Linked DNA regions of Variovorax paradoxus. The protein of the gene in region 1 interacts with the protein of each later gene in a pairwise test. Links are inferred from orthologs where the notes say so. Each region holds a gene or a part of one and is shown in the gene's direction. Other genes may lie near its edges. The genes, in order: NWF24_RS32590 and grpE.

The links.
Region 2: the proteins of NWF24_RS32590 (region 1) and grpE interact in binary tests that used the Escherichia coli proteins (3 or more experiments, as listed by UniProt). The link is inferred for Variovorax paradoxus from one-to-one orthologs.

Annotation. Positions count from the first base shown.
Region 1 is NZ_CP102931.1:6,963,175-6,979,667, forward strand. Bases 7,253-10,191 are described here. They hold NWF24_RS32590 (Nramp family divalent metal transporter), read left to right. Parts: upstream 7,253-8,028; coding sequence 8,029-9,354; downstream 9,355-10,191. Other genes in these bases: NWF24_RS32580 (hypothetical protein), read right to left, coding at 7,253-7,453; NWF24_RS32585 (putative quinol monooxygenase), read right to left, coding at 7,607-7,915; NWF24_RS32595 (protealysin inhibitor emfourin), read right to left, coding at 9,351-9,689; NWF24_RS32600 (M4 family metallopeptidase), read right to left, coding at 9,686-10,191. Outside these bases: NWF24_RS32545 (hypothetical protein), read right to left, coding at 1-422; NWF24_RS32550 (aminopeptidase P N-terminal domain-containing protein), read right to left, coding at 435-1,838; NWF24_RS32555 (nucleotidyltransferase family protein), read right to left, coding at 1,835-2,548; speD (adenosylmethionine decarboxylase), read right to left, coding at 2,563-2,943; tkt (transketolase), read left to right, coding at 3,089-5,143; gap (type I glyceraldehyde-3-phosphate dehydrogenase), read left to right, coding at 5,198-6,199; NWF24_RS32575 (hypothetical protein), read right to left, coding at 6,257-6,805; more of NWF24_RS32580, read right to left, coding at 6,890-7,252; more of NWF24_RS32600, read right to left, coding at 10,192-10,771; NWF24_RS32605 (LysR family transcriptional regulator), read right to left, coding at 10,850-11,779; NWF24_RS32610 (tartrate dehydrogenase), read left to right, coding at 11,894-12,985; NWF24_RS32615 (tripartite tricarboxylate transporter substrate binding protein), read left to right, coding at 13,058-14,068; NWF24_RS32620 (YciI family protein), read left to right, coding at 14,163-14,453; NWF24_RS32625 (pirin family protein), read right to left, coding at 14,475-15,533; NWF24_RS32630 (VOC family protein), read right to left, coding at 15,699-16,115; NWF24_RS32635 (LysR family transcriptional regulator), read left to right, coding at 16,391-16,493. UniProt on the Escherichia coli protein: H(+)-stimulated, divalent metal cation uptake system. Involved in manganese and iron uptake. Can also transport cadmium, cobalt, zinc and to a lesser extent nickel and copper. Involved in response to reactive oxygen.
Region 2 is NZ_CP102931.1:1,912,630-1,919,467, reverse strand. What follows is about bases 3,912-6,838. They hold grpE (nucleotide exchange factor GrpE), read left to right. Parts: upstream 3,912-5,050; coding sequence 5,051-5,626; downstream 5,627-6,838. Other genes in these bases: dnaK (molecular chaperone DnaK), read left to right, coding at 5,745-6,838; NWF24_RS08910 (FKBP-type peptidyl-prolyl cis-trans isomerase), read left to right, coding at 4,549-4,899; NWF24_RS08915 (winged helix-turn-helix transcriptional regulator), read left to right, coding at 4,033-4,464. Outside these bases: NWF24_RS08935 (Bug family tripartite tricarboxylate transporter substrate binding protein), read left to right, coding at 1-829; NWF24_RS08930 (lactonase family protein), read left to right, coding at 841-1,908; NWF24_RS08925 (Bug family tripartite tricarboxylate transporter substrate binding protein), read left to right, coding at 1,945-2,940; asd (archaetidylserine decarboxylase), read left to right, coding at 3,045-3,896. UniProt on the Escherichia coli protein: Participates actively in the response to hyperosmotic and heat shock by preventing the aggregation of stress-denatured proteins, in association with DnaK and GrpE. It is the nucleotide exchange factor for DnaK and may function as a thermosensor.

The DNA of each region.
Region 1 (16,493 bases):
GACGCGCGTTGATTGCGGAAGATATCGAACGAGAACTCGACGACCCGCAAGCGCGAAATCGCATGCACCGCATAGGCGCGCGTGCGCCCCAGGCCCCAGATTTCCACGCGATGAACCAGCGACCCTTCTTCGACCGAAATCAGTTCGCGGCCGAAGACTTGCCACAGCACGCAGAAGAATGCCCATGCACCACCCAGGGTCCAGCCCGTGAGCCAGAGCGTGAGGAACCACCGGTCGGTGTCGTGGCGGCTCGGGTGCAGTAGCTGGTTCGCGGCCGTGAACTCGCCGAAGCACCAGCCAGTCAGCCACACGCACATGAAGAGCAGAAACAGCCAGTGCTTGCGCGCGGGCACCACGGCCCGAAGCCCGCCGCCGGGCGTCGTTTCGATGGCGTAGCGGGCGGCCAGCGGCTGGACGTTCATGGCGTCCGGGCGTCAGGCCCGCATCAGCGCCTCGATCTCGTCCGCCTTCACCGGCACGCCGCGCGAAATGAGCTCGCAGCCGGTGGCCGTAACGATCGCGTCGTCCTCGATGCGGATGCCGATGTTGTGGAACTGCTCCGGCACGCCGTCGGCGGGCCGCACGTAGATGCCGGGCTCCAGCGTCAGCACCATGCCGGGATGCAGGATGCGACTGGGCCGGTTCTTGATGACTTCGTTCGACAGCGGATCTTTCCGCTCGCTCACTTCGCCGACCTGCGTGGGCTCGACGTAGCTGCCGCAGTCGTGCACGTCCATGCCGAGCCAGTGGCCGGTGCGGTGCATGTAGAACTGGAAGTAGGCGCGCGAGTCGATCACGTCCTGCACGCCGCCGACCTTGTTGGCATCGAGCAGGCCGAAGTCGAGCATGCCCTGCGCCAGCACCTTCACGGCGGCGTCGTGCGGGTCGGTGAAACGATTGCCCGCCTTGGTGGCGGCGGCCGCGGCGTCCTGGCTGGCCAGCACCAGGTCGTACAGCGCGCGCTGCGGGCCGCTGAACTTGCCGTCGCCCGGGAAGGTGCGGGTGATGTCGCTGGCATAGCCGTCGAGCTCGCAGCCGGCATCGATCAGCACCAGCTCGCCCTTGCGCACCGGCGCCGCGTCGGCGCGGTAGTGCAGCACGCAGGCATTGGCGCCGGCCGCGACGATGGAGTAGTAGGCCGGGTACTGCGAGCCGCCCAAGCGGAACTCGTGCAGCAGCTCGGCGTCGAGGTGGTACTCGCGCGCATCCTTGCCCTCGCGCAGCATGCGGGCCGAGAGCTGCATGGCGCGGACGTGCGCGCGGGCGCTGATCTGCGCGGCGCGGCGCATGATGTCTTGTTCGTGCGCGTCCTTGATCAGGCGCATCTCGTCGAGCGGGCCGCACAGGTCGCGCTGCTCCTCGGGGCACAGCGCGCCGTAGCGCACGCGGGCGCGCACCGACTGCAGCCAGCCGTCGATGCGGGTCTCCAGGCCCTTGTGGATGGCGAACGGGAACCACACGGTCGAGCGGTTCTCGAGCAGCTTGGGCAGCTTCGCGTCGAGGTCGGTGACCGAGAAGGCCTCGTCGACGCCGAGTGCCGCGGGCGCCGCGTCGGGGCCGAGGCGGTAGCCGTCCCAGATCTCGCGCTCCAGGTCTTTCGGCGCGCAGAACAGCGTGGCGCGGCCGTCGCCTGCCAGCACCAGCCAGGCGTTGGGCTCGGTGAAGCCGGTCAGGTAATAGAAGTAGCTGTCGTGGCGGTACAGGAAGTCGGTGTCGCGGTTGCGCGGACGCTCGGGCGCGGTCGGGATGATCGCGATGCCATCCTTGCCCAGTTGCGAGGCGAGGCGCGCGCGGCGCTCGGCGTAGATCGTCATCGTGGAGGCTGCTGCTGAAGTCATCTTGGCGTGGTGTTCAGTTGGGCGAGTCGTTCGGGGGTGCCCACATCGGTCCAGGGGCCGGTGTAGAGCTCGGCGCTCACGAGTTCATTGTCCATCGCGGCGCGCAGGATCGGCGCCAATGGGGCTTTGCGGCCGGCCGGGTTGCCGGGCGGGATGTCGCAGTACGGCGGCGCGAAGAGTGCGGCTCGGTAGAGGCCGATGGTCGAGAAGGTGAACTTCTGGTCGGCCGTGTTGAGCGCGAGGCCGCCCGCCGAGAGGCCGAAATCGCCCTTGAGGTTGTGCGCCGGGTTCGGCACCAGCCACAGGTGCGCGAGCTTGCCGCTGGCGATGAAACGGTCGACCGAGGCCTGTGCGAACGCGAAATCGGGCGCGAACACGTCGCCGGCCGCGACCCAGAACACATCGCCAAGCAGGGGCAGCGCACGCACGATGCCGCCGGCCGTTTCGAGTGCGCCGCCGAAGTCGCGGCCTTCGTCGGAGTATGAAATCGATAGCGCAACACGCCCGCTCAGCAATGGATTCGGGCCGAAGCGGTCAGAAATCTGCGCGCCGAGCCAGTCGGTGTTGACCACCAGTTCGGTGAAGCCGCCAGCGGCCAGCGCCTCCATCGGCCACTGCATCAGGGGCTTGCCGCGCACTTCGAGCAGGGGCTTGGGCGTGGCGTCGGTCAGCGGCCGCATCCGCTCGCCGCGCCCGGCGGCCAGGATCATGGCCCGCACGGCGCTCACGCTGCGATCTGCCCGCGCCGCAGTTCGTTGCGCTCGCTATGACGGGGCTGGAACACCGAAATCAGGCACTCCATCAGCGCATGCGCCTTGGCCGAATGGTCGCCGCCGAAGTTGCAGACGTACACATCGAGCGTCACGCCGCGCTGCTCGGGCCAGGTGTGGATGCACAGGTGCGATTCGGCCAGCAGCACCGTGGCCGTGACCCCGCCCGGCCCCTGCGGCGTGGCGGGAAAGGAGTGAACTATCTTGCCCACCGCCTGCAGCCCCGCGGCCGACACCGCCTTGATGCAGACCGCCCCCAAGGCGGGGCCGTCGGTGAGCCATTGAAGGCCGCATTGGCAGTCGTGAAGGTCGGCGGTGAGGTGCAGCCCATGCATGGGTGGCAACTCTAGCAGTCCGCCCGCCGCACAAGAACATCGGAAGGGTGTTCAGGCTGTATCGGGGGCGGTCGGGGCTCGCCCGGTAAAATCACGGGTTCTCCCGACCCCAATCCTCCCTTTTCCCTCCGAAAGTCCACCGCACATGGCAAACCACGCCCTGATGGCCAACGCAATCCGCGCTCTGGCTATGGATGCCGTCCAACAAGCAAATTCCGGACATCCGGGCGCACCGATGGGCATGGCCGACATGGCCGTCGCACTCTGGGGCGAACACCTGCGCTACAACCCCGCCAACCCGCACTGGTTCGACCGCGACCGCTTCGTGCTCTCGAACGGCCATGCCTCGATGCTGCTGTACTCCGTGCTGCATCTCACCGGCTACGACCTGCCCATTGGCGAGCTCAAGAACTTCCGCCAGCTGCACAGCAAGACCGCCGGCCATCCTGAAGTCGACGTGACCCCGGGCGTGGAAACCACCACCGGCCCGCTGGGCCAGGGCATCACCAACGCCGTGGGCTTCGCGCTGGCCGAGAAGCTGCTCGCCGCCGAGTTCAACCGCAAGGACCACGACGTGGTCGACCATCACACCTACGCCTTCCTGGGCGACGGCTGCATGATGGAAGGCATCAGCCACGAAGCCTGCGCACTGGCCGGCGCCTGGCACCTGAACAAGCTGATTGCGCTGTACGACGACAACGGCATCAGCATCGACGGCCAGGTCAAGCCCTGGTACATCGACAACGTGGCCGAACGCTTCCACGCCTATGGCTGGCACGTGATCGGCCCGATCGACGGCAACGACGCCGCCGAAGTGTCCAAGGCCATCGCCAAGGCCAAGCAGTCGACCGACAAGCCCACGCTGATCAACTGCAAGACCGTCATCGGCAAGGGCAGCCCGAACCGCGCCGGCACCGCCAAGGCGCACGGCGAGGCGCTCGGCGCCGAAGAAATCAAGCTCACGCGCGACGCCATCGACTGGCACTACCCGCCCTTCGAGATCCCGGCCGAGGTGTACGCCGACTGGGACCACAAGGCCGCTGGCGCCAAGACCGAAGCCGCCTGGAACGACAAGTTCGCCGCCTACGCCGCCGCGTTCCCCGAACTGGCTGCCGAGTTCACCCGCCGCATGAAGGGCGAGCTGCCCAAGGACTTCCACCAGGTCGCTTTCGACACCGTGGTCGCCGCCCACACCAAGGCCGAGACCGTCGCCAGCCGCAAGGCCAGCCAGCTCGCGCTCGAAGCCTTCACGGCCGCGCTGCCCGAAATGCTCGGCGGCAGCGCCGACCTGACCGGCTCGAACCTCACCAACACCAAGAGCACCGCCGCTCTGCGCTTCGATTCGAAGACCGGCGCCGTGGTCCGCACCGAGCCCACCGAACAGCACCCCGAAGGCCAGATCGGCCGCCACATCAACTACGGCGTGCGCGAATTCGGCATGGCCGCCATCATGAACGGCGTGTCGCTGCATGGCGGCTACATCCCCTACGGCGGCACCTTCCTCACCTTCAGCGACTACAGCCGCAACGCCATCCGCATGGCCGCGCTGATGAAGCGCCGCGTGGTGCACGTGTTCACGCACGACTCCATCGGCCTCGGCGAAGACGGCCCGACGCACCAGTCGATCGAGCACGCCGCCTCGCTGCGCCTCATTCCGAATCTCGACGTCTGGCGTCCGGGCGACACGGCGGAAACCGCCGTGGCCTGGGCCGTGGCGCTGCAGAACCAGTCGCGCCCAACTGCGCTGCTGCTGAGCCGCCAGAACATCGCCTACGCGGCGAAGAGCGAACTCGGCGACATCAGCCGCGGCGCCTACGTGCTGTCCGAGCCGGAAGCCGTCGGCCTGAAGAACAAGAAGACCGTGGCCGTGATCATCGCCACCGGTTCGGAAGTGCAGCTCGCGATTGCCGCGCAGAAGCTGCTGGCCGACAAGAAGATCGCCGTGCGCGTGGTGTCGATGCCCTCGACCACCACCTTCGACCGCCAGGACCTCGCCTACAAAAAGGCCGTGCTGCCGAAGAAACTGCCGCGCATCGCCGTCGAAATGGGCTGCACCGGCGGCTGGTGGAAGTACGGCTGCGCCGCCGTCGTCGGCATCGACACGTACGGCGAATCGGCGCCCGCGCCGGAGCTGTTCAAGTACTTCGGATTCACGGCAGAGAACGTTGCCGCCACGGTGGAAGCGGCATTGCGCGACTGATCGGATCGTGCCGGTTCACGACAAACAAGTTTTTCAACCTTAGGAGCAAGTCAGATGGCTATCAAACTCGGTATCAACGGCTTCGGCCGCATCGGTCGCAACGTGCTGCGCGCAGCAGTGCAGAACTTCAAGAACGACATCGAGATCGTTGCCATCAACGACTTGCTCGAGCCCGACTACCTCGCCTACATGCTCCAGTACGACTCGGTGCATGGCCGCTTCAAGGGCGAAGTCACGGTTGAAGGCAACACGCTGATCGTGAACGGCAAGAAGATCCGCTTGACGCAGGAGCGCGACCCCGCGCAACTGAAGTGGAACGAAGTCGGCGCCGACGTCGTGCTCGAATCGACGGGCCTGTTCCTCACCAAGGAAACGGCGCAGAAGCACATCGACGCGGGCGCCAAGAAGGTCATTCTGTCGGCACCGTCGAAGGACGACACCCCCATGTTCGTCTACGGCGTGAACGACAAGAAGTACGCCGGCGAAGCCATCGTCAGCAACGCCAGCTGCACCACCAACTGCCTGGCCCCGCTGGCCAAGGTGCTGAACGACAAGTGGGGCATCAAGCGCGGCCTGATGACCACCGTGCACGCAGCCACCGCCACGCAGAAGACCGTGGACGGCCCGAGCAACAAGGACTGGCGCGGCGGCCGCGGCATCCTGGAAAACATCATTCCCTCGAGCACCGGTGCCGCCAAGGCCGTGGGCGTGGTGATCCCCGAGCTCAACAAGAAGCTCACGGGCATGAGCTTCCGCGTGCCGACCTCCGATGTGTCGGTGGTCGACCTGACGGTCGAGCTGGTGAAGGAAGCCACGTACAAGGAAATCTGCGCCGAAATGAAGGCACAGAGCGAAGGCGCGCTCAAGGGCGTGCTGGGCTACACCGAAGACAAGGTCGTGGCCACCGACTTCCGCGGCGACCCGCGCACTTCGATCTTCGACGCCGAAGCCGGCATCGCGCTCGACGGCACCTTCGTGAAGCTCGTGAGCTGGTACGACAACGAATGGGGCTACTCGAACAAGTGCCTGGAGATGGTGAAGGTTGTTTCGAAGTAAGGCTTCGCGGCTTCAACGAAAACGCGCCCGAGGGCGCGTTTTTTTATTGGGGCACTCTCAACGCAACTTCTCGTTCCTGCGAATCTCGCTGCTCAGCTGCGACGTCAACCGCGTTGCAGCCCTTCGAGCCGCCAGTCCGAAGTCGCCCTTGAACTCGCCGAACTCCGCCGTGCCGTTGCCCGTCGCACGCACGTGCGTGACCTCGGCGCCCGCTGCATCGGTCACCACGCACGAGACCTCGGCCGTGAACGAGGTCGGCGGCCAGCTGATGAACGACGACGAGCTGGAGTCGGTCTTGATACGCGGCGCGAACACCAGCGATACACCGGCCGCCTCGTTCGCCTTCGTGTCACCGGCGGTGCGCAGCACCACCACGTCGCGGTACACCGCGCGCAGCGCATCGCGGATCGACTTCTCCAGGTCGCGGTACGGGAAGTAGCTCACGCGGTCGCCGCTGCCGCCGGGGGTGATCACTTCCAGGTCGCGATCGGCATCGGTCATCACGTAGGCGACCTTCTTTTGAATCAGGTGCGCCTGCGAACGTTGCGGCGCGGTCTCGGTGATCATCGTGATCGGATGCACGCAGCCAGCGAGCAGCAGGGCCATGAGTGCCGCGCCCGTAACACGTCGAATCGCGGTCATCGGAAGTAAGAAGAACATCGTCATCGAAGCGCCTCCAGGCCTGTGAGGTCAGCGGCCGATGGCGGCCACGAACTGCGGATCGGCATACACCTGCCGCAGCAAGGCGCGCACGAGGCGCGGGTACGCAGCCTGTCCGGCTGGCACCGCAACGATGCTTGCGTAGCTCGAATCGAAGGCGGTCTCCGCGCGGTAGGCCTTGCGCAGGCGCTGAGCGCCGTCGCGCGTGACGGTGACTTCGACGTCCATGCGGCCGGTGCCGTTGATCACGCCGAGGTCGATCTCGTTGACCAGGATGCGTGCCGCGATGCGCGTGGGCGCCTTCGGGTCGTAGACGGAGATTTCGCTCAGGTCGCGCATCAGCGCGTCCTGCAGGTATTGCGCGAAGCTGCCGCTGGGCGACAGCAGCCTGGCGCTGCGAAGGCGCACGGTGTTGACCTTGTCTTCCGGCTCGGTCGGTTGCGCTTTCACGAGCGCCACCGGTCCGGGGCGCGTGGCCTCGAGGCGGTCGAGCGTCTCGTAGTCGGCCGCGTAGGGTGGCGCCAGCAACGGCGCGCAGCCGGTCGTCAGAACAAGGGCGGCCAGTAGTGCGCCGGGCGCGAGCCGAGCGCGCAAGCGGAAACCTCGCGAACGAAAGATCGCCATGCCTGCTGTCCCTCTCTCCATGCGGCCGTGCGATGCATGCATGGTGCATCCGCGATGCCTGCTCCCCGGCGCGACGGTAGCACGCATCGCGCCGCGCGCGAAGGCGGGAAACTCAGGCCGGCTTCAGACCGGTTCGAGCACGTGAATCAGCTTGCTCTCGGTGAACTCTTTCGTCTTCTCGCTGTGGGCCTTCATGTGGGGTGCGACCGCGTGCGCCTGCAGGTGCGCCAGCGTTTCCCACTTCTCGACGACCACGAAAGTGTCGGGGCCGAAGCTGGCCTTCGATGCCGGGACGCCCTGCGCATCGACCGTGGCGCCGTATTCGATGCAGCCCTCTTCGGCCAGCACGGCTGCGCGGTTGGCAGCAAAGGCTTCGAGCAGCTTGGCGCGCTGGCCCGGCTTGGCGGTGATGACGGCGACGACGTGAATCATTGAAAGAGTCTCCAGTTGGTAAGGTAGTACGACGGTCGAATCTAAGAGATTCGGCGCCGTCGCGCTGGTCCGGTCCGCGACAACACCACGGCCTTGTCCCTATCATCGCCCGCATGTTCTTCCCGCTGCCCCGCACGGCCACAGCGCCCTTCTGCCCATCCGAAGTGAAGGGCAGCGTGGCCGTTCCGCAAGACCTGCCCTTCTTCAAGAAGCTGATGCGCTACGCGGGCCCGGGCCTTCTGGTGTCGGTCGGCTACATGGACCCGGGCAACTGGGCGACCGACATCGAGGCCGGCTCTCGCTTCGGCTACGGCCTGCTGTTCGTGGTGCTGCTCGCGAGCCTCGCGGCGATGCTGCTGCAGACGCTGTGCGTGCGGCTGGGGCTCGTGGCGCAGAAGGATCTGGCGCGCGCCTGCCGCGAGCATTACTCGCCGCGCGTCAACCGCCTGCTATGGCTGGGCGCCGAGCTGGCCATCGTGGCCTGCGACCTCGCCGAGGTGCTGGGCAGTGCGCTCGCGCTGCATCTGCTGTTCGGCGTGTCGATTCCGGTGGGCATTGCCATCACGGCCTTCGACACGCTGCTGGTGCTGGGCCTGCAGGGCGCGGGTTTCCGCCGCGTGGAGGCCATCGTGCTCGGGCTGGTCGGCACCATCGCGGGCTGCTTCGTCGTCGAGCTGGCGATGTCGCCGCCCAACTGGTTCGGCGTGGCGATGGGCTTCGGCCCGAGCCTGGAGCGGTTGCACCAGCCGGGCGCGCTGTACCTGGCCATCGGCGTCGTCGGCGCGACGGTGATGCCGCACAACCTGTACCTGCATTCGTCCATCGTGCAGACCCGGCTGATTGCCAACACCGATTCGGCGCGCCGCGAGGCGGTGCGCTTCTGCACGCTCGACGCGGTGGTGTCGTTGTCGCTCGCGCTGCTGGTCAACGCGGCCATCATGGTGCTCGCCGCCAGCGCCTTTCATGCCACGGGCCACCGCGAAGTGACCGAGATCGACGACGCCTACCGGCTGCTCGAACCCATCGTCGGCAGTGCTTTCGCGGCCACGCTGTTCGGCATTGCGCTGCTGGCTTCGGGGCAAAGCTCGACCTTCACCGGCACCATCGCGGGCCAGATCATCATGGAAGGTTTTCTCGACCTGAAGATCCCGTGCTGGCAGCGCCGGCTGATCACGCGTGGGCTGGCGCTGGGCCCGGCCTGGCTCGGCGTCTGGTGGTTCGGCGATGGTGGCGTGGGCAAGATGCTGGTGCTCAGCCAGGTGGTGCTGAGCTTCCAGCTGCCCTTTGCGATGTGGCCGCTCATTCGCTTCACGAGCAGCCGCGCGATGATGGGCGGCTTCGCCAACGGGCCGGTGGTGAAGTCGCTGGCTTGGCTGTTGTTCGGCGTGATCAGTGCGGCCAACGTGTGGCTGATCGCTACGGTGGTCTCGGGCAGCTAGCGCTTGCCGGCGTCCTTCCACAGGTGCACCAGCGCTTCGGGTGCTTCGGCTTCCGGCACCTCGAAGCTCACTGAAATCTTCTGGTCTTCTTCGGCGCTTTCCACGACCACCTCGACGCGGTAATAGCGCTGGTCGCCGCTGGACAGCGCAGCACCAGCCTGCCCCGCATGCGGCACGGCGCTTTGCAGCGCATCGCCGATCTGCTGGCGCAGTTCGTCGGTGCAGTCGCCGAGCTGGAAGCTGCGCGGCTGAGACAGGCCGGGCATGTAGGCCACCCCGCCCTCGCGCGTCACACGCACGATGGTCGCTTTGTTCAATGGCGGCAGGCGGATCATGGCGAGATCACTCCCACGCCCTGCCAGGCGCCAGCCACTGCCTTGTGCACCGCGCTGCCGGCGCCGAAGCGCCGCGAGGCGACGTCGGTGCTGAGCGTTGCGAAGGCCTCGAAATCGGCGTCCTGGCGCAGGCGCTTGTCGCATACCGCGTCGTACCAGACACGGCCCGCGGTTTCCCATGCCTGCCCGCCGATGGCCATGGCCGCCAGATAGAAGGCACGGTTCGGAATGCCCGAGTTGATGTGCACGCCGCCGTTGTCCTGCGAGGTGGTGACGAAGTCTTTCATGTGCGCCGGCTGCGGGTCCTTGCCGATCACCGGGTCGTCGTAGGCGGTGCCGGGCTCGGCCATCGAACGCAGGGCCTTGGCCTTCACGCTCGCCGTGAAGAGGCCCGCGCCGATCAGCCATTCGGCCTGCTGCGCCGTCTGCCGCAGCGAGTGCTGCTTGACGAGCACGCCGAACACGTCGCAGATCGATTCGTTGAGCGCGCCGGGCTGCCCCTGGTAGATGAGCCCGGCCTCGTGGTCGATCACGCCGTGCGTGAGCTCGTGGCCGATGATGTCCACCGCGATGGTGAAGCGGTTCATGACCTCGCCGTCGCCGTCGCCGAACACCATCTGCTCGCCGTTCCAGAAGGCGTTGTCGTAGTCCTTGCCGTAGTGCACGCTGCCGGTCAGCGGCATGCTCGCGCCGTCGATGGAGTCGCGCTCGTACACGTCGTGGTACAGCCGCCAGGTTGCGCCCAGGTGGTCGTAGGCCTCGTCGGCCGCGATGTCGCCGGTGGCGGGCCGGCCCTCGGTGCGCACCAGCTTTCCTGGCAGCGTGGTTGTGTGCGCCGCGTCATGGATGGCGCGCTCCGGCGAGTTCGGTCGCGCCGGGCGTGGCCGCGCGGCCGTCGTGCTCGCTGTGCCCGAGGCAAGCTTTGGCGGCACGAAGCCGCGCAGCGCGCGGTGCTCGCGATCGATCGTCAGGGTGTTCACCGCACGCGCGCTGATGGATGCGCTGGCGTGCTCGGCGAGGCGGCTCAGCAGGTACGGCGGTATGAAGCCAGGCGGCAGGGTCTGCGGTGTGCGCGACGGCATGGGCGGGCCTTTCGTCGGGTGTCGATTGATTCAAAACACCGTAGCAGAAACACCCGTCCGCGCTTGTCGGATTGCGGCTCAAGCCCTCGGCGGCATGTCGTCTTTTCCGAGCGCGGCGGCCATGAAGTCGACGAAAGTTCGCACGCGCGCCGACAGCTGGTGGCGCTGCGGATACACCGCGTAGATATCGGCGTCGGGCGTGCGGTAGTTGGCCAGCACCTGCACCAGCCGGCCGCTGCGCAGGTAGCGCGCAATGTCCCACTCGGCGCGCATCAGGATGCCGTGGCCGTCCAGCGCCCAGTTGACCGCGATCTCCCCGTCGTTGGTGCTGAGCGCGCCGCGCGTCTTCACGGCCTCGGTGCGCTGCGCCGTGCCGCGCCCGGTGCTCAGCCGCCATATGCCGTAGGCCTCGTCGCCCTGGCGGATGCCGATGCAGCGGTGGTGCGTGAGGTCGTTGGGCACCTTGGGCTGTCCGGCGCGCGCCAGGTAGGCGGGCGAGGCGCACAGCAGCCGCCGGTTCGACGCGATGCGCCGCGCGATCACGCGGGCCTCGGGCGGCGCGCCGAAGCGTATGCAGACGTCGAAGGCATCGTCGGTCAGCGGCGGCGGGTTGACCGAGAGCTGCAGCTGCACTTCCACCTGCGGATGCTTGCGTGCGAACTTCGAGATCAGCGGCGCCACGTGACTGCGCCCGAAGCCCAGCGTGGCGTTCACGCGCAGCAGGCCCTGCGCCTCGCCCTTTGCGCCGCCCAGCAACTGAGCCATGTCGTCGATCTCACCGAGGATGCGGCGCGCGTGCGCCACGTACAGCTCGCCCTCGGGCGTGAGGCTCATGCGCCGCGTGGTGCGGTTCACCAGCGTGACGCCCAGGCGCGCCTCCATCAGCGCGAGCCGCTTGCTCACCGCGGGCGTGCTGATGCCGAGTTCGCGCGCCGCCGCGCTCAGGCTGCCGCAGGCCGCGAGCGAGGAGAAAAAGCCGAGGTCGGCAGGCTGGACCGGAGCAACCATGAGCGATCCGATTGTTGAACTGAGGTTAATGATGGATTCACTTTCGGCGTGAATCGTTCGGCGCGTCGGATCCTACAGTGGGCCACCACTACTACAGCGCACACAAGGACATCGATGAGCAGCTACAGCATTGCCACCATTCCCGGCGACGGCATCGGCAAGGAAGTGATCCCGGCGGGGCGCCAGGTGATGGAAGCGCTGGCCGCGGCCTCCGGTGGCGCGCTGCATTTCAGCTTCGAAGACTTCGGCTGGGGCGGCGACTGGTACCGCGCGCACGGCGAGATGATGCCGGCCGACGGCCTCGACGCACTGCGCAAGAAAGACGCAATTCTTTTCGGCTCCGCTGGCGATCCGCACATTCCCGACCACATCACGCTCTGGGGCCTGCGCCTGAAGATCTGCCAGGGCTTCGACCAGTACGCCAACGTGCGGCCCACGCGCATCCTGCCGGGCATCGACGGGCCGCTCAAGCGCTGCGCGCCGGGTCAGCTCGACTGGGTGATCGTGCGCGAGAACTCCGAGGGCGAGTACGCCGGCGTCGGCGGCCGCGTGCACCAGGGCCACCCCATCGAAGCCGCCACCGACGTGAGCATGATGACCCGCGCGGGCGTCGAACGCATCATGCGTTTCGCCTTCAGGCTGGCCCGCTCGCGGCCGCGCAAGCTGCTCACCGTGGTCACCAAGAGCAACGCGCAGCGCCACGCGATGGTGATGTGGGACGAGATCGCGCTGCAGATCTCGAAGGAGTTCCCCGACGTGACATGGGACAAGGAACTGGTCGACGCCTGCACCGCGCGCATGGTCAACCGCCCGGCCTCGCTCGACACCATCGTCGCCACCAACCTGCACGCCGACATCCTCAGCGACCTCGCGGCGGCGCTGGCGGGCAGCCTGGGCATCGCGCCCACCGGCAACATCGACCCGGAGCGGCGCTATCCGTCGATGTTCGAGCCCATCCACGGTTCGGCCTTCGACATCATGGGCAAGGGGCTGGCCAATCCGGTCGGCACCTTCTGGTCGGTGGTGATGCTGCTCGAGCACCTGGGCGAGGCCGAGGCCGCGCGCCGCGTGATGGCTGCGGTGGAGCACGTCACGGCCAACCCGTCGCTGCACACCCGCGACCTGGGCGGCAGCGCGACCACGGAGCAGGTGACGCGCGCGGTATGCGCGCACATTGCCGGCGAGGCCGTGCGGCTTGCGGCCTGACCGATTCGAGCGACACGACGGTATCCGCGCGCCTCGATGCGCGCATCACAACAGCGAGCCGGAGACAAAACCATGACAGCAGCTTCCTTCCCCCAGCGCCACCGGCGCACGGTGCTTCGGGCCGCGGCGCTCGCGCTCGGCCTCGGCGCCTCTGCGCTGGCGTTTGCGCAGCAGGCACCCGCCGGCTGGCCGACGCGGCCCATCAGCCTCGTCGTGCCCTTCCCGGCTGGCGGCACCACCGACGTGCTGGCCCGCGCGCTGGCCGACAGGCTTTCGCAATCGCTCGGCCAGCCGGTGGTGGTCGAGAGCAAGCCCGGCGCCGGCGCCACGCTCGGCGCCGACTACGTGGCCAAGGCCAAGCCCGACGGCTACACGCTGCTCATGGGCGCGGTGCACCACACCATCGCAACCAGCGTCTACAAGAAGCTGCCCTACGACTTCCAGAAAGACCTGGCGCCGATCACCGTCGTGGCCATGGTGCCCAACGTGCTGGTCATCAACGCCGCCAACACGCCCGCGAAGAACGTGGCCGAACTGGTTGCGTTCGCCAAGGCCTCGCCCGGCAAGCTGGCCTACGGCTCCAATGGCAACGGCACGGCGCAGCACCTGATCGGCACGCAGTTCCAGTCCAGCACCGGCACCACGCTGCTGCACGTGCCCTACAAGGGCAGCGGCCCGCTCACCACCGACCTGCTCGGCGGGCAGGTGGCGATGTCCTTCGACACCATCACGCCGGTGCTGCAGCACATCAAGGGCGGCAAGCTGCGCGCGCTGGCCGTGACCACCGCGCGCCGCTCGTCGGTGCTGCCGGACGTACCGACGCTGGAGGAAGCGGGGCTCAAGGGCTTCGACATCGGCACCTGGTTCGGCGTGCTTGCGCCGGCAGCCACGCCGAAGGAGATCGTTGCGCGCCTCAACGCCGAGATGGTGAAGATCATCCACTCGCCCGATTTCGCGCAGCGCATGCAGGCCATCGGCGCCGAGCCGCTGGGCGGCACGCAGGAAGAAATGGCGCGGCAGATTCGGGAAGAGACGGCCAAGTTCGCGAAGCTGGTGAAAGAGGGGGGCGTGGTGATCGACTAGCGAGCAGTCTGTTACGGGTGTGCACACCTCGCCCGGGCGGGCGTCTTGCCAAGGTCATAGGATCGGGGCTTCCGAATTCACCGCCATCCTGCCCATGTTCATCGTCACCCTTACCTACATCCGCCCGCTCGAAGAAGTCGACGCGCTGATGGACCCGCACATGGTCTGGTTGAGGAAGCACTATGAAAGCGGGCTGTTCGTGGCTTCGGGCCGCCAGGTGCCGCGCACGGGTGGCGTGATCCTCGCCCGTTCGGGCGACCGCGAAGGGCTGGAGGCCGTGCTGGCGCGCGACCCGTTCGTGCAGGGCGGCGTGGCGCGCGCCGACGTGACCGAGTTCGTGCCGAGCATGACGGCCCCCAGCATCGAGGTTCTGAAGACGTTCTGACGAAGAACGTCTTTTTTTCGCTCAGGCTCCCGGCACTTCCTCGTGGCCGCCGGGGTGCCGCGCAAAGCGCGCGGCCTCGCGGTCGTGCACCGGCGCCGGATCGTCCCATGGCCAGCCGCCGAATTGCGTGCGGCGGTAGTCGGCCATGGTCTGGCTGATCTCGGCCTGCGTGTTCATCACGAAGGGGCCGTACTGCGCCACCGGTTCGGCGATCGGGCGGCCCTGCAGCACCAGGAACTCGCTCGTTTCACCGTCGCCGTTGACGATTTCCACGGCCGCATCCGCGCGCAGCTCGACGGCCGCCGGGCCTTCCACGCGCTCGCCGGCAATGTGCGCCATCGCCCCCTTGAAGAAGTACAGCATGCGCCGCGTGCCTTCGCCCGTGGCGGCCGGCAGCGTCCATTGCGCGCCGGGCGTCATCTTCAGCGTCCAGATCGCCACGTCGGCGTCGGCCTGCGCGGCCCATGAATCGGGCGGCGGCGCCAGCGGCTGGATCGGGTCCTGCCCGCTGGCGGCATCGCCGAGCCGGCCCGCGATCACTGCAACCTCGGTGCGGCCGCCCTTCGCGTCGTCGGAGGCGAAGCGCGGAATGGCGTCGGACCAGAACATCGTGAAGTGCGGCTCGGCCATCTTGCTCCTGGCGGGCAGGTTGAGCCAGATCTGGAACAGCTCCAGCGGGTTCGGCGCGCCGGCGTCGAGCAGCGGGAACATTTCAGAGTGCACGATGCCTTTGCCGGCCGTGAGCCACTGCACGTCGCCGCCGCCGAAGCGCGCGGTGGCGCCCAGCGAGTCGGAATGGTCGACCAGGCCTTTGCGCACGATGGTCACGGTTTCGAAGCCGCGGTGCGGGTGCGAGGGAAAGCCCGGCACCGTGTCGCCGTGGTACATGCTCCAGCCGTCCTTGCGGCTGAAGTCCTGGCCGATCTGGCGGCCGGCCAGCGAGGCCTCGGGGCCCATCTGGCCGTTGGCCTTCGGGTAGGCGTCGTCGTGGTAGACGCAGAACAGGAACGGGTCGATCGTCTGCCACGGGAAGCCGAGTGGCTTGACCTGGACGACGGGGCCCTTGTTGTTGTCGGACATTTCAATATTCCTTTCCATGTGGGGCGCGGCCGATGATGCCGTGCCAGTGGATGGAATATCGGGGCGCCGCCGCCTTCCGGTAGAGGCCTTCCGTGCAACAGTGAAGAGCGCGTATGGAACGATGGGCATCGCTCTTTTTCCCTTTCGGGCGTGCCTGCCGGCGCTTTACTGCTTCGGCATTTCGGCGTTCGGGTCCATGTACACCAGCTCCCACAGGTGGCCGTCGATGTCCTGGAAGCCGTGGCCGTACATGAAGCCGTAGTCCTTCGGCTCGCTCGGGGTGGTGCCGCCGGCGGCCTTGGCCTTGGCCACGAGCTCGTCGACTTCGGCGCGGCTCTCGCATGAAAGGCACAGCAGCACTTCGGTGCTCTTCGACGTGTCGGTGAGGCTCTTTGTGGTGAAGGTCTTGAAGAACTCCTCGACCAGCAGCATGACGTGGATGCTGTCCTTCTGGACGACCATGCACGCGGCGTTGGCGTCGGTGAACTGCGCGTTGAAGGTGTAGCCCAGCGCGGCGAAGAAGGTCTTGGTCTTCTCGAGGTTCTTGACGGGGAGGTTCACGAAGATCTGCTTGGTGGCCATGGTGTCGTCCTGTATCGGTGGATGGATGGATGTGGAGGCATTTCGCGGCGCCTTGTGTACGCCGTCCACAAAAGATACCAAAGAAAATGGACGGCGTCCACATATTTTCTCGGACGTGCAGCTAGGAGGCATTTTTCGGCAGAAATTTCACGACAGCCAAACCCTGCCGCTTGCGGCCCCTGAAATGCGTTGCATCCAAATGAGATCAGATCGTCAGGCACGAAGTTTGCATCAGAAAAAACTATGCAAAGGCGTGACCAAGAAGGGTGATTTCTATGAGTCAATTAACGGCGCGTTTCACCTTAAGGCAAATTAAGTACTTTGTTGCCGTGGTGGAAGAGGACAGCATCGTCGAAGCTGCGCGGAAGCTTCACATCT
Region 2 (6,838 bases), 5.1 Mb from region 1 along the record:
CGATGGCCTGGCGCGTGCGTTCGCCGAGGCGAGCCGCAAGCACATCTCGCAGAGCATCGTGATCGTCAACCGCCCCGGCGCGGGCGGCGCCATCGGCTGGACGGAAGTGATCAACGCCAAGCCCGACGGCTACAAGCTCGCGGTGCTCACGGTCGAGCTGCTGACGCTGCCGCACCTGGGCCTGGCCAAGTTCAACTACGACGACTTCCAGCCCATCGCACAGCTCAACGCCGACCCGGCCGCGATCACGGTGAAGGCCGATGCGCCATGGAACACCATCGAGGAATTCCTCGCCGCCGCGAAGAAGTCGCCAGAGAGCGTGCGCGTGGGCAACTCGGGCAACGGCTCGATCTGGCACCTTGCCGCCGCGGCACTGGAAGACAAGACCGGCACCAAGTTCGGCCACATCCCGTTCCAGGGCGCCGCACCCGCGGTGCTTGCGCTGCTTGGCGGCCACATCGAGGCCGTGGCGGTGAGCCCCGCTGAAGTGACGACGCACGTGCAGGGCGGCAAGCTCAAGGTGCTGATGGTGATGGCCGACAAGCGCGTGAAGGGCTTCGAGAAAGTGCCCACCGCCAAGGAGCGCGGCATCGACCTCTCGATCGGCACCTGGCGCGGCCTCGGCGCGCCGAAGAACACGCCGCCCGAAGTGATGGCGAAGCTGCGCGAGATCACCGCCAAGACCGCCGCCGAGCCGCTGATGCACGAAGTGATGGACAAGCAGAACCTCGGCTATGTCTACACGGACGGTGCGGTATTCAAGGAAACGCTGGCCAAGGACAACGTGTACTTCAAGCAGCTCATCACCAAGCTCAACATCAAACCCTGAGCCGCACAGCCATGAAAAAAACAACCATCGCATCGCTGCTGTGGCTGGCCGCCATCGGCCCGGCCTCGGCCGCGACCTGGGTCTATGTGTCGAACGCCGACAGCCAGGAAATCTCGGTGCTCGAACTCGACCGGGCCCAGGGCGCGCTCAAGCCGGTGCAGACGCTGAACGTCGGCGGCACGGTGATGCCGATGGTGGTGAGCCGCGACAAGCGCGTGCTGTATGCCGCGCTGCGCTCGCAGCCGTTTCGCGTGACGGCGTTGTCGATCGACGGCGCCACCGGCAAGCTGCAGAAGCTTGGCGAAGCGCCGCTGGCCGACAGCATGGCCAACATCGACCTGGACGCGAGCGGCAAGTGGCTCTTCGCGGCCTCGTACCAGGGCGGCAAGATCACGGTCAACGCCATCGGCAAGGACGGCGCGGTGGGCCCTATCCATCAGCTGATCCAGACCGGGCCCAACGCGCACGCGATCCATGCGGACGCGAGCAACCGCTTCGTGCTCGCGACAAGCCTCGGCGGCGACAACGTGTCGAGCTGGCGCTTCGATGCGGAGAAGGGATTGCTGTCGCCCAATGATCCGCCGCTGACCACCACCGCAGCGAAGGCGGGCCCGCGCCACTTTGTTTGGGACAAGGCGCAGCGCCACGTCTATCTGCTGGACGAGCTCGACGCGGCGCTGCACGTGTTCGCGTGGGATGCCGCGCGCGGCACGCTCAAGCTCGAACAGAGCACGACCACGCTGCCAGCCGGCTTCACCGGCAAGCCCTGGGCCGCCGACCTGCACCTGACGCCCGATGGGCGCTACCTGTACGCGTCGGAGCGCACGACGAGCACGCTGTCGACATTCAAGGTCGATGCCGCCACGGGGCAGTTGCAGCCTCTCGGACAGACCTCGACCGAGAAAACGCCGCGCGGCTTCGCCATCGATGCCACCGGGCGCTACCTGATCGCCGCGGGGCAGGAGTCGAACGGCATCTCGCTCTACACCATCGACGCCGCCACCGGCGCGCTGGGCAAGCCCCAGCACCTGGACGTGGGCAAGAACCCGAACTGGATCGAGATCGTCGACATGCCCTGACGGGCGCCGCACCACATATCAATAGGAGACCTTCGCATGCAACGCCGCACACTCATTCGCACCGCCCTCGCCTCTTCGCTCGCCGCCGGTCTTCCGGTGGCCTTCGCGCAGAGCAGCAACAACTGGCCGACGGGCAAGGCCATCACCTATCTCGTGCCCTTTCCCGCGGGCGGCACCACCGACGTGCTGGGCCGGCTGATCGGGCAGAAGCTCGGCACCGTGCTGGGCACGAGCGTAATCATCGACAACAAGGGCGGGGCCGGCGGCAGCGTTGGCTCCGAAGTCGGCGCGCGCGCGGCGCCCGATGGCTTCACGCTGATCGGCGGCACCATCAGCTCGCACGCGATCAACGTGAGCCTGTATCCGAAGATCGGTTACGACCCGCAGAAGTCGTTCGCGCCGGTCACGCTGATCGGCACCAATCCGGTGGTGCTGGTGGTGAATCAGGCGAGCCCGTACAAAACCTTGAAGGATGTGATGGCCGCGAGCAAGGCCAAGACGGGCGGGCTCTCGTCGGCCTCGGCCGGCACGGGCACCTCGCAGCATCTGGCGCTGGAACTGCTGGCCTTCAAGTCGGGCGTGAAGTTCACGCACATTCCGTACAAGGGCAGCGGCCCGGCGATCCAGGACGTGATCGGCGGACAGGTCGACATGATGTTCGACACCACGGTGGTCGCGGGCCCGCACATCCAGAGCGGCAAGCTGCGCGCGATCGCCGTCACATCGTCGAAGCGCCTGGCCTCGATGCCCGACGTGCCGACGGTGGCCGAGTCGGGCGTGCCGGGCCTGCAAGACTTCGAGGTGGTGTCGTGGCAGGCGATCTTCGTGCCCGCGGGCACGCCTGCACCGGTCGTCGACCGGCTGCACACCGAGATCCGCAAGATCCTCGCAACGCCCGAGATGCAGGACAAGCTCAAGGGCTTCGGCATGGAGCCGACCGACCTGAGCACCACGCAGATCGCGGCGTTCCAGAAGGCCGAAGTGGAGAAGTGGGCGCAGGTGATCAAGGCGGCGGGGATCAAGGCGGATTGACCGACTGACTGCGGGCCGGGAGAACCAAGGGAAGCTTCCTACGCGCCGGGGGGGAAGCGCTTTATAGAATGCCCCTCCGATTCCGCATTCCAGGCCTTCCCCACGTGTCCGACCGCTCTGCCGTACTGCCCCAATACCTGTTCCCCAAGCAGGCACTGACCAATTTCGCCGGCTGGGTTGCGGGCAAGGAACGGGGCGCCGTGACGACGTGGATCATCCGGCGCTTCGTGGCCAAGTACGGCGTGGACATGGGCGAGGCGCTGGAGTCGGACATCCAGCACTACAAGAGCTTCAACCAGTTCTTCACCCGCGCACTCAAGCCCGGTGCGCGGCCGCTCGCGCAGGCCGACCTGGTCTGCCCCGTGGACGGCGCGATCAGCCAGTTCGGCGCGATCCAGGGCGACCAGATCTTCCAGGCCAAGGGCCACAACTACACAACCACCGCACTGGTCGGCGGCGACGCAGCGCTGGCCGCGAAGTTCGCGCACGGCAGCTTCGCCACGCTGTACCTGAGCCCCAAGGACTACCACCGCATCCACATGCCTTGCGACGGGCGGCTGGTGCGCATGATCCATGTGCCGGGCGACCTGTTCTCGGTGAACCCCACCACGGCGCGCGGCGTGCCCGGCCTGTTCGCGCGCAACGAGCGAGTGGTGTGCGTCTTCGAATCGGCGCACGGGCCCTTCGTGCTGGTGCTGGTGGGCGCCACCATCGTCGGCAGCATGGCCACCGTGTGGCACGGCGTGGTCAATCCGCCGCGCGTGGGCGAACTGCGCGAGTGGCACTACACCGACCAGCAGATCGACATCCGCAAGGGCGACGAGATGGGCCGTTTCTTGCTCGGGTCGACGGTCGTCATGCTGTTCCCGGCGCCCGCGCTGGCCTTCAACCAGGACTGGTCGCCCACGCGCGCGATCCGCCTGGGCGAAGCCATGGCCAACTACACCAATTTGTGAGTGTTTGTCTCACAACCCGCATGCAGCATGCCCTGACAGCTATAAAACTAGTAGCATCCTCCTCGATTGCGCTATAGTCGCCGGCCAACGAGACGGTTCATACCAACCACAAGAACGCTTCGAGGAGATGATGTCGATGAGTACCAAGGAAAACGCAGCCGTCAGCCAGTTGCTCGCCCTGCTCGAAGCCCGCTACGCACTGCGCGTGCTCTGGGCCCTGCGCGACGGCCATGCGCAGACCTTCCGGCTGCTTCAGGACAGCGTGGGCAGCATCACTCCCAACACGCTCAACACCCGCATCAAGGAACTGCGCGAGGCCGGCATCGTCGGCCACGGCAGCGACGGCTACAGCCTCACGCTCAGCGGGCAAGACCTGCTCAAGCGCCTTTCCGACCTGCAGGCCTTTGCCGGTAAATGGCAACTGGGACAACTCAAGAAAGCGGCGGCACCCGCAGCGGTCGCACCGCCCGCCGCGGCGGTTTCTCCAGCGGTCGCGCCCGCTTCGGCCCCAGTGGCAGCGCCTGCGTCCACACCCGCGCCCCCCTCCGACGACACCAGCCAGAGCTGACGGACCACAGGCCGGCCTTCCCGGCATCGGTAAACTCCGCGCCTTCGATCCACTGATCTCACATCGACGCAAGGAGCGTTTCTCATGCCTACCACTCCCTCCGGCCTGCAATACGAAGACACCGAAGTCGGCACCGGCGCCGAAGCCAAGGCCGGCCAGCACGTGCACGTGCACTACACCGGCTGGCTCTACAACGACGGCGTGCAAGGCGCCAAGTTCGATTCGAGCCGCGACCGCAACGACCCGTTCGCGTTCTCGCTGGGCGCGGGCCAGGTCATCAAGGGCTGGGACGAAGGCGTGGCCGGCATGAAGATCGGCGGCAAGCGCACGCTGATCATTCCCGCATCGCTGGGCTATGGCGCTCGCGGCGCCGGCGGCGTGATCCCGCCGAACGCCACCCTGAAGTTCGACGTCGAACTCCTGGACGCACACTGAGCATTCGAGCCGGCGGCTCCAAGGCCCGATTCCGGGCCTTTTTCATGCCTCCGCGGCCCTTTTGGCCGCGTTTTTTCGCTTGAAATGCTTTGGGCCAGCCCCATGTGGCTGGCTAACGTTTGTTTTCCGGCACATGCCGGTTCTTTGAAAAATGTCTGACCCGCAACAATCCGCACAGAATTCTCAAATGCTGCAAGGCGAGCCAAGCCCCGAAGAACTGGAGGCTGCGCACGCCGCCAATGAAGCCGAGGCGCTCGACGCCCTGGCCGTGGCACAAGGCGAACTCGCCGCCCTGCAGACCAAGAATGCCGAACTTGCCGACCAGTACCTGCGCGCCCAGGCCGATGTGCAGAACGCCCGTCGTCGCGCCGACGACGAGATCACCAAGGCCCGCAAGTTCGCCGTCGAGGCCTTTGCCGAGAGCCTGCTGCCGGTGACCGACAGCCTCGAAGCCGGCCTGGCCATCAAGGACGCCACCCCTGAGCAGATCCGCGAAGGCGCCGAAGCCACCCTGCGCCAGCTCAAGAGCGCACTCGAACGCAACAAGGTGATCGAAGTGGCCCCCGCGCCCGGCACCAAGTTCGACCCGCACCAGCACCAGGCCATCTCGGTGGTGCCCGCCGCCGACCAGGAGCCGAACACCGTGGTGAGCGTGCTGCAGAAGGGCTACACCATCAACGACCGCGTGCTGCGCCCGGCGCTGGTCACGGTCAGCGCGCCGAAGTAAGCGGCTCGCATCGGCACACAAGATTCCCACAGGAAATCCCCGCTTCATACCTTGAATCGCGACGGGTTATCCACAAGTTCATAACAACATATTTTTCAGGCTTTCAGGAGTAAAGAACATGGCAAAGATCATCGGCATCGACCTCGGCACCACCAACTCGTGCGTGTCGATCATGGAAGGCAACACCACGCGTGTGATCGAGAACTCGGAAGGTGCGCGCACCACGCCGTCGATCGTCGCGTACCAGGAAGACGGTGAAGTGCTGGTCGGTGCCTCGGCCAAGCGCCAGGCCGTCACCAACCCCAAGAACACGCTGTACGCGATCAAGCGCCTGATCGGCCGCAAGTTCGAGGAAAAGGAAGTCCAGAAGGACATCGACCTGATGCCCTACACCATCGCCAAGGCCGACAACGGCGACGCATGGGTGGAAGTGCGGGGCAAGAAGATGGCGCCGCAACAGGTCAGCGCCGACATCCTGCGCAAGATGAAGAAGACCGCCGAAGACTACCTCGGCGAAACCGTGACCGAAGCCGTGATCACGGTGCCGGCCTACTTCAACGACGCCCAGCGCCAGGCCACCAAGGACGCCGGCCGCATCGCGGGCCTCGACGTCAAGCGCATCATCAACGAGCCCACCGCTGCTGCCCTGGCCTTCGGCCTCGACAAGCAGGACAAGGCCGACCGCAAGATCGCCGTGTATGACCTCGGCGGCGGTACCTTCGACGTGTCGATCATCGAAATTGCCGACGTCGACGGCGAGAAGCAGTTCGAAGTGCTGTCGACCAACGGCGACACCTTCCTGGGCGGCGAAGACTTCGACCAGCGCATCATCGACTACATCATTGCCGAGTTCAAAAAGGACCAGGGCGTCGACCTGAGCAAGGACGTGCTTGCGCTCCAGCGCCTGAAGGAAGCCGCTGAAAAGGCCAAGATCGAACTGTCGAACAGCGCGCAGACCGACATCAACCTGCCCTACATCACGGCCGATGCGTCGGGTCCGAAGCACCTGAACATCAAGCTCACCCGTGCCAAGCTCGAAAGCCTGGTCGACGAGCTGGTCGAGCGCACCATCGCGCCTTGCCGCCTGGCCATCAAGGACGCCGGCATCAGCGTGTCGGACATCAACGACGTGATCCTGGTCGGCGGCATGACCCGCATGCCCAAGGTGCAGGAAAAGGTGAAGGCCTTCTTCGGCAAGGAGCCGCGCAAGGA